4 regions of the Acidovorax sp. GW821-FHT09A11 genome follow, and region 1 is predicted to be linked to each of the others. Evidence: predicted binding sites of a transcription regulator. Region 1 holds the regulator's gene; each other region holds the start of a gene.
What was found. The regulator FNR, encoded in region 1, switches genes on or off when oxygen is low (the NO sensors DNR and NnrR bind a similar motif). The targets are predictions, from matches to a motif close to TTGATNNNNATCAA.
Positions count from the first base shown of each region.

Region 2: ubiM (5-demethoxyubiquinol-8 5-hydroxylase UbiM) is a predicted target of FNR. The motif match lies at 1,425-1,438, and genes of this name have one in related genera.
Region 3: AC07PV_RS24475 (type IV pili methyl-accepting chemotaxis transducer N-terminal domain-containing protein) is a predicted target of FNR. The motif match lies at 1,294-1,307, and genes of this name have one in related genera.
Region 4: AC07PV_RS03850 (DUF2249 domain-containing protein) is a predicted target of FNR. The motif match lies at 1,393-1,406, and genes of this name have one in related genera.

Region 1 covers NZ_JBWKPS010000002.1:383,936-387,107, forward strand. The annotation lists gene hemN (oxygen-independent coproporphyrinogen III oxidase) at 1-1,073, opposite strand, end outside; gene fnr (fumarate/nitrate reduction transcriptional regulator Fnr) at 1,260-1,982, shown strand; gene AC07PV_RS05825 (hypothetical protein) at 2,048-2,341, opposite strand; gene AC07PV_RS05830 (FixH family protein) at 2,393-2,674, opposite strand; gene ccoG (cytochrome c oxidase accessory protein CcoG) at 2,747-3,172, opposite strand, start outside.
Region 2 covers NZ_JBWKPS010000003.1:549,139-552,310, reverse strand. The annotation lists gene ubiM (5-demethoxyubiquinol-8 5-hydroxylase UbiM) at 12-1,331, opposite strand; gene AC07PV_RS10120 (hypothetical protein) at 1,528-1,959, opposite strand; gene AC07PV_RS10115 (alpha/beta fold hydrolase) at 2,191-3,108, opposite strand.
Region 3 covers NZ_JBWKPS010000018.1:6,352-9,523, reverse strand. The annotation lists gene AC07PV_RS24480 (hypothetical protein) at 1-318, shown strand, start outside; gene AC07PV_RS24475 (type IV pili methyl-accepting chemotaxis transducer N-terminal domain-containing protein) at 353-1,195, opposite strand; gene moaA (GTP 3',8-cyclase MoaA) at 1,362-2,501, shown strand; gene AC07PV_RS24465 (DUF6713 family protein) at 2,626-3,009, shown strand; gene mobA (molybdenum cofactor guanylyltransferase MobA) at 3,041-3,172, shown strand, end outside.
Region 4 covers NZ_JBWKPS010000001.1:841,000-844,171, forward strand. The annotation lists gene AC07PV_RS03840 (hypothetical protein) at 107-601, opposite strand; gene AC07PV_RS03845 (PilZ domain-containing protein) at 868-1,242, shown strand; gene AC07PV_RS03850 (DUF2249 domain-containing protein) at 1,465-1,758, shown strand; gene AC07PV_RS03855 (NnrS family protein) at 1,781-2,971, shown strand; gene AC07PV_RS03860 (helix-turn-helix transcriptional regulator) at 3,077-3,172, opposite strand, start outside.

The sequences.
Region 1 (3,172 bases):
AGACGCCCCTGGTTCAGCAGGTCGTAGTACTCATCCAGGGTCTTGGCGTTCTGGCTGTAGGTGGCGCCGACCCTGCCAATGGCCGACACGCCCAGGCCGATCAGGTCGCAGTCGGGCTGGGTGCTGTAGCCCTGGAAGTTACGGTGCAGGCGGCCCTGCCGCTTGGCGACGGCCAGCGAGTCCTCCGGCAGCGCGAAGTGGTCCATCCCCACATACACATAGCCGGCGCCCATGAACGCGTCGAGCGAACGGGAGAGCATCGACACCTTGCCGGAGGCTGCGGGCAGTTCGGCGGAGAGGATGCGGCGCTGGGGCTTGAACCGCTCCGGCAGGTGGGCATAGGCATACAGCGCAATGCGATCAGGCCGCAACTGAACCACCTGCGCCAGCGTGCGGTCGAACGACTCCGGCGTCTGGCGCGGCAACCCGTAGATCAGGTCCACATTGATCGATTCGAAGCCGAGCGAGCGCGCGGATTCCACCAGCGAAAACACCTGTTCGGCGGGCTGGATGCGGTGCACCGCCTTCTGGACCTCGGGGTCAAAATCCTGCACGCCAAAACTCAGCCGGTTGAATCCAAGCTCCGCGAGCACGGCAAGCCGGTCGGCATTGACGGTACGGGGGTCCACCTCGATAGAGTACTCCCCGCCCGGCGCCAGGGTGAAGCTGCGCTGGAGCATCGCCATGAGTTCCCGCAAGCCATCGTCCGACAGGAAGGTGGGGGTGCCGCCGCCCAGGTGCAGCTGGCTCACCACCTGGCCCGTGCCGCAGTGCGCCGTGTGCAGATCGATCTCGCGGCTGAGATAGCGCAGATAGACTTCAGCCCGGTCGTGGTGCTTGGTGATGATCTTGTTGCAGGCGCAGTAGTAGCACAGCGACTCGCAAAAGGGGATGTGCACATACAGGGACAAGGGCAGCGCCTTGGTCAGGGTGCCCATGCGGCGCTGCTCGAGGGCGAGGGCGTAGTCCTCCTGGCCGAAGGCTTCCACAAACCGGTCGGCCGTCGGATAGGAGGTATAGCGGGGGCCTGGTACGTCAAAACGGCGCAGCAGGTCAGGCGAAACAGCGGTCATGGGGCGAATCCTTGCGTACACCTTGACTGTGCCGTAAGCTGCCCCCCATGTCCTTGACATGAATCAAGTGATGGAGTGGCCGGAACAGCGACAATTTGATGCATGTCAGTCGCCTGCCCGCCCTCCAAGAGACTCCCTCTTCGGCCATCGGGCGGTATGCTCGAAACCTAACTCCGCCCTGTGCCTATGAACCCGCTCACCATCAAAGTCGCCTGTTCCAATTGCAACCTGCGCGAGCTGTGCATGCCGGTGGGCCTGAGCGAAGAGCAACTGCACCGCATCGACGAGGTCGTTGCAGTTCGCCGCAAGGTGAAGCGCGGCGGCACGCTGTTTCGCAATGGTGAGTCGTTCACCTCGCTTTATGCCATCCGCACCGGCTTTTTCAAGACCTGCGTGGCCACCGAGGACGGGCGCGACCAGGTCACGGGGTTCCAGATGGCGGGCGAGATCATCGGCCTGGACGGCATCGTGAATGACCACCACACCTGCGATGCGGTGGCCCTGGAAGACGCCGAGGTCTGCGTCATGCCGTTTGACCGCATCGAGGAACTGTCCCGCGAGGTCACCGCGCTGCAGCACCACGTGCACAAGATCATGAGCCGCGAGATCGTGCGCGAACACGGCGTGATGCTGCTGCTGGGCAGCATGCGTGCCGAGGAGCGCCTGGCAGCGTTCCTGCTCAATCTGGTGCAGCGCCTGCACGCCCGCGGATTCTCGCAGTCCGAGCTGGTGCTGCGCATGACGCGCGAGGAGATCGGCAGCTACCTGGGCCTCAAGCTCGAGACCGTGAGCCGCACCTTCTCCAAGTTTGTGGAAGAAGGCATTGTCGAAGTCAAGCAGCGCCATGTCCGCATCCTCGAGACCGACGCGCTCAAGCGCATCGTGAACAACCAGTCCGCCTGCCACTGAGCAAGGCGAGCCAGGTCCGCCCGTCCCGGCAACGCCTTGCCACCGGAGCCCGGCCGGTGCGCTGTTCAAGGGCAGGATGATGTCTTTCGGCAATCATCAGGGCGCTCGCCTTCGGGCACGGGGCAGCGGTTGAGTTCAAAGGGCGACATTGCCAGCAGCGTGGTCAACGCGCTGGAGGCCATGGTGATGGCCCAGAACGCAAAGAACGCGAGCGTGTAGACGCCCTGGCGCGACAGGGCCAGCGGCTGCCCGAACCAATGCAGGTCCTGCGGGTCCACCATCGCAAAAACCAGCATCTCCATCGCGCCCGCCATCAGAAAGGCGGGCCATGCAATCCACATCAGGCGTTGCGTCCACATCGGGGTTGTCTCCTGGTAAGGCCGCGCAGACCCGCTGCTCGGCCAGGGGTTTCAGCGTGGCTGGTCCTGAACCGGTGTCGCCGCGTGGTTGCGGCCCTTCATGGCCGGGGCCAGGCTCTTCTCCGGAGCCTCCAGCGTCTTGTTGATTTCGATGCCCTGGCGGTAGTAGTCCTCGGCGACCACGGGGTCTGGCCGCGAAATCGCCAGCCACAGCGTGACAAAGCCCGCCACGATGACGATGGCAGGGCCGGCGATGATCAGCCAGACGTGGCCGAATTTCCACCAGGGCGCAGCGGTGGCGGGGGCGGAGCCGATGGCTGGATTGGATGGCATGGGTGCTTGCTCCTCAAAAATCTTCTCGGTCATACAACGTCCCCGGGGCCGTGCACCGGGGTGCACGTCGCCTCATCGGGGCACCAGGAATACGGACTTCTCGGTCACATGGGCCGCAGCGCCCACCGCCTGCACATCGAACTGCACGGCATGGGAGCCCGGGGGCGCGGAGCCATACGGTATCTGCAGGCGCACGGCCACCCACCGGGACTCCGCGGGGCCAATGTCCACCTCGGCTTCAGAGGCCACCTCCAGCCCGTCCAGGCCGCGGGCGCCGATGCGGTAGCGCTGGGGGCCTTCGGTGGCGTTCATGATCTGCAGGCGGTAGATATTCTCCAGCTTGCCGCCCGCCACGATGCGCGACAGGGCCGCGCGGTCGCGCACCACATCCACCTTGAGCGGCGTGCGGGTGACCAGGCTGGCCATCATGCCCACGCACAGTGCCACCAGCACGGCGGTGTAGATCAGCACGCGAGGCCGCAGGACGCGCCGCAGGAT
Region 2 (3,172 bases), on a different contig from region 1:
GGGCGGACGTGTCACTGCCGTGCCAGGCGCCCCAGCAGCTCGGTCCACGCGGGCGGCTTGCCGGTGAGCTGCCCCACGATGGCCGCCTGCAGCGGTGGCAGGCGCCGGGCGCCCTGCAGCACCAGCTGGCGCAGCAGGCGGGGCAGGGGGCGGGCATCGGTGTACAGCCGCACGATGGCGTTCGTGCCTTCGTAGATCGGCCATGCGTGGTGGTGGTGTGCGCGTCCATAGCCGGACAGGATTGCGCTGTCTCCGATATCGCGGCCCTGGCCGCGCGCGGCCAGCAGGGCGGCGGTCAGGCGCTCCACGCCGGCCAGGCCCAGGTTGTAGCCGTGGGCCGTCACCGGGTGCATGCCCACGGCCGCGTCGCCCAGCAGCGCGCAGCGGTGGGCGGCAAAGCGATCCGCGTACACGGCCACCAGCGGGTAGGCGTGGCGTTCTCCGTCGAGCTGCATGGGCCCCAGGCGGTTGTCGAACTGCGCCTGCACCTGGGCGGCAAAGGCGTCGGCGGGCAACGCCATCAGCGTGGCGGCATCCGCAGCGCCTGCGGTGACCACGACCGAGCACAGGTGCGGGCTGCCGGCCGTGTCGGCCACGTCTGCGGCATCCACCGCATCCGGCAGGGGCAGGATGGCCAGCGTGCGTTCGTAGCCGAAACACTCGTGCGCCACGCCGCCATGGGGCCGGGCATGGCGCATGCGGCAGACGATCACGGTGCGGCCGAAGTCCGCCATGCGCGCGCCAATGCCCAGCTGGCGCCGCGTGGCCGAGAAGCGGCTGTCCGCCGCGACCAGCAAGGGCGCCTGCAGGCGCTGGGGTGAAGGGGCCTCCGCGTCCGGGGCCGTGTCTGTGGGGGCAGGCAGGCGGTACGCCAGCTCGGCATGCGTGGCCAGGGTGGCCACGCGCGTCACCTGGGCGCCGGTGACGATGCGCACGCCGGGCGTTTGCGCGGCCACCGCATAGGCGGTGCGGCGCAGCGCGTGGTTGGGGACGATGAAGCCCAGCGCCCCGTGGCCCGAGCGCTGGGCGTCGAGCTGCAGTGCGCTGCGCTGGCCGAGCGGCCCGTCATGCACCTGGGCCTCGCGGATGGCGCCGGTCTCGTGCGGCGCCAGTTGCGCCCAGGTGCCCAGCCGCTGGAGCGTGGCGCGGCTGGGGTGGGTCAGCGCGATCTCGCGGCCGTCGGGCGCGGGGGCGGCCAGCGCGGCCTGGGGCTGCTGCTCGACCACCGTGGCCGTGAAACCGGCGTGGGCCAGGGAAATGGCCAGCGACAGGCCCGCGGGCCCCGCGCCGACGATGAGGACATCGCTGTGGGAGGAGAAGGAGGAAGTCATGGCAGGAAAAGGCAGGAGGTGGACAGCCTGGTACGCACCCCCGCGACCGGAGGGGATCGCCTGCCATTGTGGATGCGCTCCGCGCGCCGGAGGTTGCCCTGCGTCAAGTGTGCGCGCAGGATATGCTATTAAATATATAGCTGTCGGCGCTGATGTATTCAGCGCTAGGGGCCCCAAAGACCCCAAGGCCCGTGGATCAGGCCCGGGCCGGCTTGCGCGGCGGGCGCTTGGCCGCTTTCTTCTTTCCGGCGCCGCCGGCAGGCTTGCCGCGCAGGTGCAGGCCCCAGGTGACCAGCAGCCACAGGTACGACGCCAGCACGCTGTAGGCCGCCACGGCCGCCAGCGACAGGGGCGGGGCGGTGATGGAGCGCGGATTGGCCATGGTTTCCAGCAGCTGGCGGGTGCCGGCGCCCAGCACGGCCTCGCGGCTGCCCGAACGGGCCATGCGCGCCGCCATGAAGATGAAGAACTCCATCAGCAGCGCGCCGATCAGGAAACACGCCAGCAGGGCCAGCAGGTGCGAGAACGCGCGGCGGTCGCCCTTGGCCAGGAAATAGAAGGCCGACACCAGCACCAGCGCGGGCAACAGCAGGGCCAGGGCGGGCCAGGCGGACAGGAGAGCGTGCATCGGAGACAACAGGTAGCGGCGTGGGGCCACCGGTGGCAGGCAGCACACCGGTGAATCATCGGCAAGAGCGGCCCTGGGGGCACGCACGACTGCGGATGATAGGCGCTGGCCGCGTCCTGTTCGCCTTGCGGCTGTAACTGTTGGCGACACCGCGCGGCGGTGCGCCGAGCCACCCCGCACCGCACGCTGCGCCGCGCGGCCCCCCGCCGGGCCCCCTGGCTCCCGGGCCCGTCAGCGTGGATGGCCCGGGCCCGCCACGAAATCGGCCACGGCCGCCAGCACGCCATCCTGCTGCAGGATCTTGCGGTGGCCCAGCCCTTCGGTGGCCAGCAGCGTGGCGCCCGGAATGTGGTCGCGGTAGGCCTCGCCATCGGCAAAGCGGTTGATGCGGTCGCCCCGGTCGTGCACCACCAGGGTGGGCAGCGCGATGCGCGGACCCACGGCCGGGGGCTCGAACTGGCGCATCAGGATGCCCTCGCGCGCCTCGATGCGCCGCTGCATGGAAGCGCGCGTGCGCTCCGACAGGCCGAACACCTGCGCGAACAGGCGCGTGTATTCGTGGGGCGACGCGGGCGGCGCCAGCAGCACCAGCCGCCCGGTGGCCAGGCCCCGGCTGGCCGCATGGGCCGCCGCGTTGGCCGCGAGCGAATGGGCTACCACGGCGCTGGGCGCCGAATCCTGCGCATGCAGGCGGGCGGTGGCGTATTCGATGGCGCGCGCGAACTGCGGCAGGTTGCTCACGCGGCCCCGGCTGCCGCCGTGCGCGGGCAGGTCCACCAGCACCGGGCGCAGGCCCCGCGCGGCCAGGGCGCCGGCCAGCGGCAGCATCTGGCGCGCGTGGCCGCCCCAGCCGTGCAGCAGCAGCACCGTGGGGCCGTGCGGCTGGGCCTGGGGCAGGTAAAGCGTGATCTCGGCGTCTTCGAACGGCCAGCGTTCCGTGCGCCAGTGGCCGGGCGGCACGGCGCTGCGGCCCGGTTTGCGCAGGGGCAGGGGCGTGCCGAAAAGGCGGTAGGCCGCGCGCACGGCCAGCGCGGGCCACAGGCGCTCGGTGGTGCCCAGCGCCACGCGCAGCAGGCGCATGCCGGGGTGTTCGCCATAGAAGCTGGACGTGGCCCGCAGGGCGGTGGAGGAGGAGGAAGGGGCGTTCATGGTGGGGCTCCAAAAGGGAGGGAGGAGGGAAGGGGCGGGTCGTGGTGGACGAGCGGTCGTCAAT
Region 3 (3,172 bases), on a different contig from region 1:
CTGCGCGCGCCCCACACCAAGGTGGTGGACGGCTACCGCCGCATGGGCATTGCCTCCGCCATCTACCGCTGGTGGCTGGACTCGGGCCGCAGCCTCATGACCGGGGCACGCCAGTCCGCCGGGGCCCACGGCCTGTGGATGGCCCTGGCGCGCGACTATGAGCTGGCGGCGGTGCGCATCGACGCGCACAAACGCGTGCAGCGCCTGCCCCTGCCACCACCCCCGGGATTCTTCGACGCGCTGGACACCCGGCTGGTGCTGGTGGGGCGCGATTGCCGCCTGGCGGACTTCACGCAGCACGCGGCCTGCAGCGGCTGATGGGGGGCCGGATGGCCGGATTGCCCCCGGACGCTCAGCCCAGCACCTCGCGCAGGGCTGCCTCGTACAGGTTGGTGAGCTTGTCCATCACGCCCAGCAGGCGCTCGCTGGTGGTGGCCACGGCGTTGAGCCCCACGTCATCGGCCGGGCGGCGCAGGGCCGATTCAAAGAACAGCCACTGCGAGTCGGCCAGCTCCAGCTCGTTGCGGATGGCGGGGGTGGACACCGGCGCCGCCTTCAACGTCTGCAGTGCCTGGCGGAAGTCGGCGGCGTCGGAGGCCAGTTGCGCCTGCACCACCTTGGACTCCACCTTGGCCGCGTGCAGAAAGTAGTTCTTGGCCAGGCGCTGCGACAGCATGCGCTGGCGGCCCGCCAGGTTCACCAGCCGCGCGCTGGGGGCCTGCGCCAGCCTCTCGATCGACTCGGTCACGGCCTGGGAAACCAGCAGCGTGCGGTCGGCCTGGTCGGACGCCGCCACCACCAGCGCCGTCTGGGTGGCTGGCACGGCGGTCAACTGGTTGAGCAGGGCAAACTGCTTTTGCACTTCTTCCAGCTGGCGCCCCACGTCGGCCGGCCAGCGCCCCGACTGCAGGCCCCGCGCCAGTTCGCTGCTGCCCGACTGCACCATCTTGCGCGCCAGCCCCATCACATCCACCGCCGCCCCCGGCAGCACCTGCAGGTACTGCTGGCAATAGGCCTTGGCCATCCGCTGCGACAGGGCGCGGAACCAGCCCGCATAGTTGATGGCCCCCGACAGCCCTATCTGCGCCTGGGCACTGTGGCCCCAGGTGGGCAGCAGGATGCCCGCCGCCACCCATTGAACCGCCACGCGGCGCTGACATGGCAGGGCGTCGGCGAAGAACTCACGAACTGGCATGGGAATCCCCTGAAATCGGATGCCGTATTGTTGCAATGCAACATCCAGAGCGCCCTGCGCCATGTCAAAGGCGGGCCACGCCGCCGCCGGGGCAGAACTTGACCGCGATCAACTCCGCGCGCAGGGGCTTGCCCCTCCGCGGGGCCCCTTGCGGCAAAATCACCCCATGGCCGAACGTGTGATTCCCCTGGTGGACCAACGCATCGCCGCACTGGCGGCGCGGGTGCCCACGCACCCGGTGGCCCCCACGGGCCAACTCACCGACACCCGGGGCCGCCCGCTGCGCGACCTGCGCATCAGCGTGACGGACCGCTGCAACTTCCGCTGCAACTACTGCATGCCCAAGGAAGTGTTCGACAAGGACTACCCCTACCTGCCGCACGGTGCCTTGCTGAGCTTCGAGGAGATCACCCGGCTGGCGCGGCTGTTCCTGGCGCATGGCGTGCGCAAGATCCGCCTGACCGGCGGCGAGCCCCTGCTGCGCAAGAACCTGGAAGCGCTGGTGGCCCAGCTGGCCCAGCTGCGCACGGTGGACGGCCTGGCGCCCGACCTCACCCTCACCACCAACGGGTCGCTGCTGGCGCGCAAGGCCCAGGCCTTGAAGGATGCGGGCCTGAACCGCGTGACCGTGAGCCTGGACGGACTGGACGACACGATCTTTCGCCGCATGAACGATGTGGACTTTCCGGTGGCCGACGTGCTGGCGGGCATCGAAGCCGCGCACGCGGCGGGCCTGTCGCACATCAAGGTCAACATGGTGGTCAAGCGCGGCACCAACGACCATGAAATCTTGCCCATGGCGCGCCACTTTCGCGGCACTGGCACCACGCTGCGGTTCATTGAATACATGGACGTGGGCGCCACCAACGGCTGGCGCATGGACGAGGTGCTGCCCTCGGCCGAGCTGATCGAACGCCTGCGCGCCGAGCTGCCGCTGGTGCAGCTCGACCCCAGCAGCCCCGGCGAGACCGCCGAGCGCTGGGGCTATGCCAACGCACAAGGCCAGTACGACCCCGCCCTGGGCGAGGTGGGCGTGATCAGCAGCGTGACCCAGGCCTTCTGCCACGACTGCAACCGCGCGCGCCTGTCCACCGAAGGCAAGCTCTACCTGTGCCTGTTTGCCTCGGAGGGTTACGACCTGCGCACCCTGCTGCGCGGCGGCGCCAGCGACGAAGCGATCGCCTCGGCCATCGCCCCCATCTGGCAACAGCGCGGCGACCGCTATTCGGAGCTGCGCAGCAGCCTGCCGGCGGACACCACACAGGGTGGCGCGCGGCGGGTGGAGATGAGCTATATCGGCGGCTAGCGGTGGGGCCGGCCCCGTGCATCTCGGCCCTGCGGAGCCCCCGCCCCGCGCCATGGTCCGGGCGCCGACGGTTTTCAGGCACCATGGGTGGCCGCGGCCTTCACCTCTTGCCCACACCCACCCCATGCTCCTTCAATCCACGCACCGTGCACTGTTCCTGGCCAATGCCACCGTCCTGGTCACGCACCAGATCGACGCCGCGTACTGGCATGAGTGGGAGCTGTTCCACATTCCCGGCGGCAACCAGGTCAACCTGCTGCTCAACCTGCCCATCATTGCGCTGGTGCTGTATGCCCAGGCGCAGGTCGCCCGGGGCGACGGCCGTTCGGCCCTGGCCTTCTACAAGCTCATGCCCTGCCTGGGAGCCTTGACCGTGGCGATCCACGGCCTGTTTTTTGCCCTGGGGCACGGGGCGTTCGCGCAACCCGTGTCCCTGGGCCTGCTGGCCTGCACGGCCGTCCTTTCGTGCCTGCAACTGACCGCGCTGCGTGCCCGGCAGCCGCTGTAGCACCCTGCTTTTCACCCCATCGCCCACCCCCATGATCGAAACCCAAGACATCACCGGCCTCGTGCTCGCAGGCGGACGCGGCAGCCGCATGGGCGGCGTCGACAAAGGCCTGCAGAACTTTCGCGGCCTGCCGCTGGCGCTGCACACGCTGATGCGGCTGCAG
Region 4 (3,172 bases), on a different contig from region 1:
GGCCCGAGCTTAACCGCTGGTGCCGGCACCGCGTCTGCGATGGCGCAAACGCGGTGCAGCGCGGCGCGGCCTTGCAGGGAGGTGCGCCGCGCGGTCCGTCAGTCAGTCAGTCGCGGTGGCCATGTCCATGGCCCTTGCCATTGTTGCCGCGGCCCCGGTCATGGTCGCGGTCCTGCTTGCCGCCGTGACGATGGTCGTCATCCCACCGGCGGTCATCGCGGCCAGGGCCCCGGTGCGGAGGGCCACGGCGTGGTGGCGGCTCCTGCACGAAGTACACCGGCTGGCTGCACGCGTTGTAGCGCGCACAGTGCTTGCCCCAGTTCTTGGCATGGCCGGGCGGCACGTAGAGGTAGATCGGCGAGCGCGGCACCACGACCGCGGGGCGGTGGATGATGACCGGCTCGGCATACAGCAGCGGCGGCGGTGGCGCATTGCCGATGTTGATTCGGCCGTACACGCCGGGGGCCAGCTCGCCGCCCACCGTGGCATTGATGTAGGTCTGCGCATGCGCGCCGCCCGCCGCGGCGAGCAGCAGCGCGGCCGCCGCGCCAGACAGGAGGAGACGGATCGTGGACATCGTGGTCATGGTTGTGGTTTTCATCGGGAACTCCTTGCTTGTACCGCCCGGAACAGCACACGATGTGCGGCTGCGGTGCGCGGACCCTGATTTGTAACAAAGCCCGCCCTACCCTAAACCCGAATCCGCGCAAAAGATGTAAGCAAATGGCGACAGAACCAGGCTGCCCGCCGCCGCCCCACGCCGCCTGAAGCAGGTTCATCCGGCGGCCCGGCGTGCCCGGCAAATGCGTGCAGCCGCCGGGCTTGGAGTAGCATGTGCCACCACCCGCTTCGGTCCAGGAGACAGCGATGCCCCACGAACGCCGCCACTTTGTCCGCGTCGGCTTTGACGCGCCGGCCTTGCTGACCACGTCCACCGACGCCTTCAGCGTCCACGTGCAGGACCTTTCGCTCAAGGGCGCGCTGCTGGTGGCACCGGCGCAGGCGAACCTGCAGACCGGCATGCTGTGCCAGCTCACCATTCCCTTGGCCGAAACCGGCAACCACATCGCCATGTCCACCGAGGTCGCGCACGTGGAGGGGCTGCACACCGGTCTGCTGTGCCGCGGGATCGACCTGGACAGCGTGACCCACCTGCGCCGCCTGATCGAGCTGCAGCTGGGCGACCCCGCACTGCTTGAACGCGACCTGGGCGAGCTGACCGCGGCCTCCTCCCTTTCCTGAACAAGCGACGGCCCCCGGCGCCGAAGCCGGCCGGGCTTGCGGCGGGCGCAGGCACAGGCACAGGCAGGCCCCGCCCTTGACCGCGCCGTGCCTGCCCGGGCTCGGCATGGCGACGGCATTCATCACGGCATCCCTCACGGCATCCATTCATTGACACTCATCAATTGACGTTCCGGCGGGACGCGCCATAATAGATTCATAAAACATGAATCTTTAAGCACCATGCAAGACCAAGCAACCACCGCAGCCACCATCGACGTGCGCGCAATCGCCCCCCGCGAGCGCCATCCGTCCATTTTTCTCGCCTTTGGCAAGCTGGCTGCCGGGCAGGCCATGGACCTGGTCAACGACCACGATCCCCGGCCGCTGTACTACCAGTTCCAGGAAGAACTGCCGGGCCAGTTCACCTGGAGCTACCTGGAGAACGGGCCCGCGCAATGGCGCGTGCGCATCCAGAAACAACGCGCCCCGGGCCACGGCAGCGGGCAATGCTGCGGCGCCTGCGGCGGTGCGTAGCCCGGGCCGGGGCCCTACCGCCATGGCACTCCCTATCGGCATGGAAGAACCGCGCCCCGCCCCGTCCCGGCGGTTGGCCCTGTTCGCGCTCGGTTTCCGGCCGTTCTACCTGCTGGCAAGCGTGTTCGCAGCGCTGTCCGTTCCCTTGTGGGCGCTGCAGTTCTCCGGCGCGCTGGGCCGCCCCTATCTGGCGGGCCCGCTCTGGCATGCCCACGAGATGCTGTTCGGCTTCGCGCTGGCGGTCATCGTGGGCTTTCTCTTCACCGCCGGCCGCAACTGGACCAACCTTCCCACCCCGACGGGATGGCGCCTGGGTGCGCTGGCCGCCCTGTGGGTGGCGGGACGGATTCTGGTGCTCACACCCTTCGCAGCCACGGCCGCCGTGGTGAACGTGGCGTTTCCGCTGGCCGCGGCGGCCAGCCTGGGCATTGCGTTCTGGAAGGCGCGGAACCAGCGCAACTATTTCTTTGTGGCGCTGCTCCTGCTGCTGGGCGCCGCCATGCTGCTTTTCCATCTGTCGCAGCTGGGCGTCTTTCCCGTCCCCGCAGGGCTCGGCATCCGGATCGCGCTGGACGTGGTTCTTTTCATCCTGGCCGTCATGGGCGGGCGCGTGATCCCCATGTTCACCAACAACGGCGTGGCGGGTGCGCAAGCAACCCGGCGGCCTGCCGTGGAAAAGGCCGCGCTGGGATCGGTGCTGGCCCTGCTCGCCGCGGACGCCACGGGCCTGAGCGGATGGCCACTGGCCACCATCGCGGCATTCGCCTGTCTGGCTCACACCTGGCGCTGGGCGCTGTGGCAGCCCTGGACGGCGCTGCGCGTGCCGCTGGTCTGGGTGCTGCACATGGCCTATCTCTGGATTCCCGTGCACCTGCTGCTTCGCTGCCTGGGCGACCTGGGCCTGGCGGCCTCCTCCCTGGCCACCCACGCCCTGACGGTGGGCGCGGTGGGCGGTCTCATCATCGGAATGATGACGCGCACCGCGCGCGGCCACACGGGGCGGCCCCTGCGCGCGGACCGCTGCGACACCGCCTGCTACCTGCTGGTGCTGCTGGCCGCCGCCGTGCGTGTGGCGGTGCCGCTCGCCAGCCCCGCGCAGACGGTGCACGCCAGCCTGCTGTCCGCCGCCCTCTGGTCGGCAGGCTTTGCGCTGTACGCCGTGCGCTACTGGCCGGTGCTGTCCCGCCCACGGGCCGACGGCCATCCAGGGTAGCGGCCGTGCGCCGCGCCGCCGTCAAGGCCATCTCCACTCCGGCGCCAGCCCACCGGGTCCGTGGTGCGTGCGTGGGCGCGTGCGCGCGGCTGGCCGTGCCCTCCCTCATGCCGGTGCGAAGAGGTAGTCCTGCAGCTCCAGCCGGCTTTGCACGCCCAGCCGTGTGTAGATCTGGCGGCGGTGGTAGGTGGTGGTGTTCTC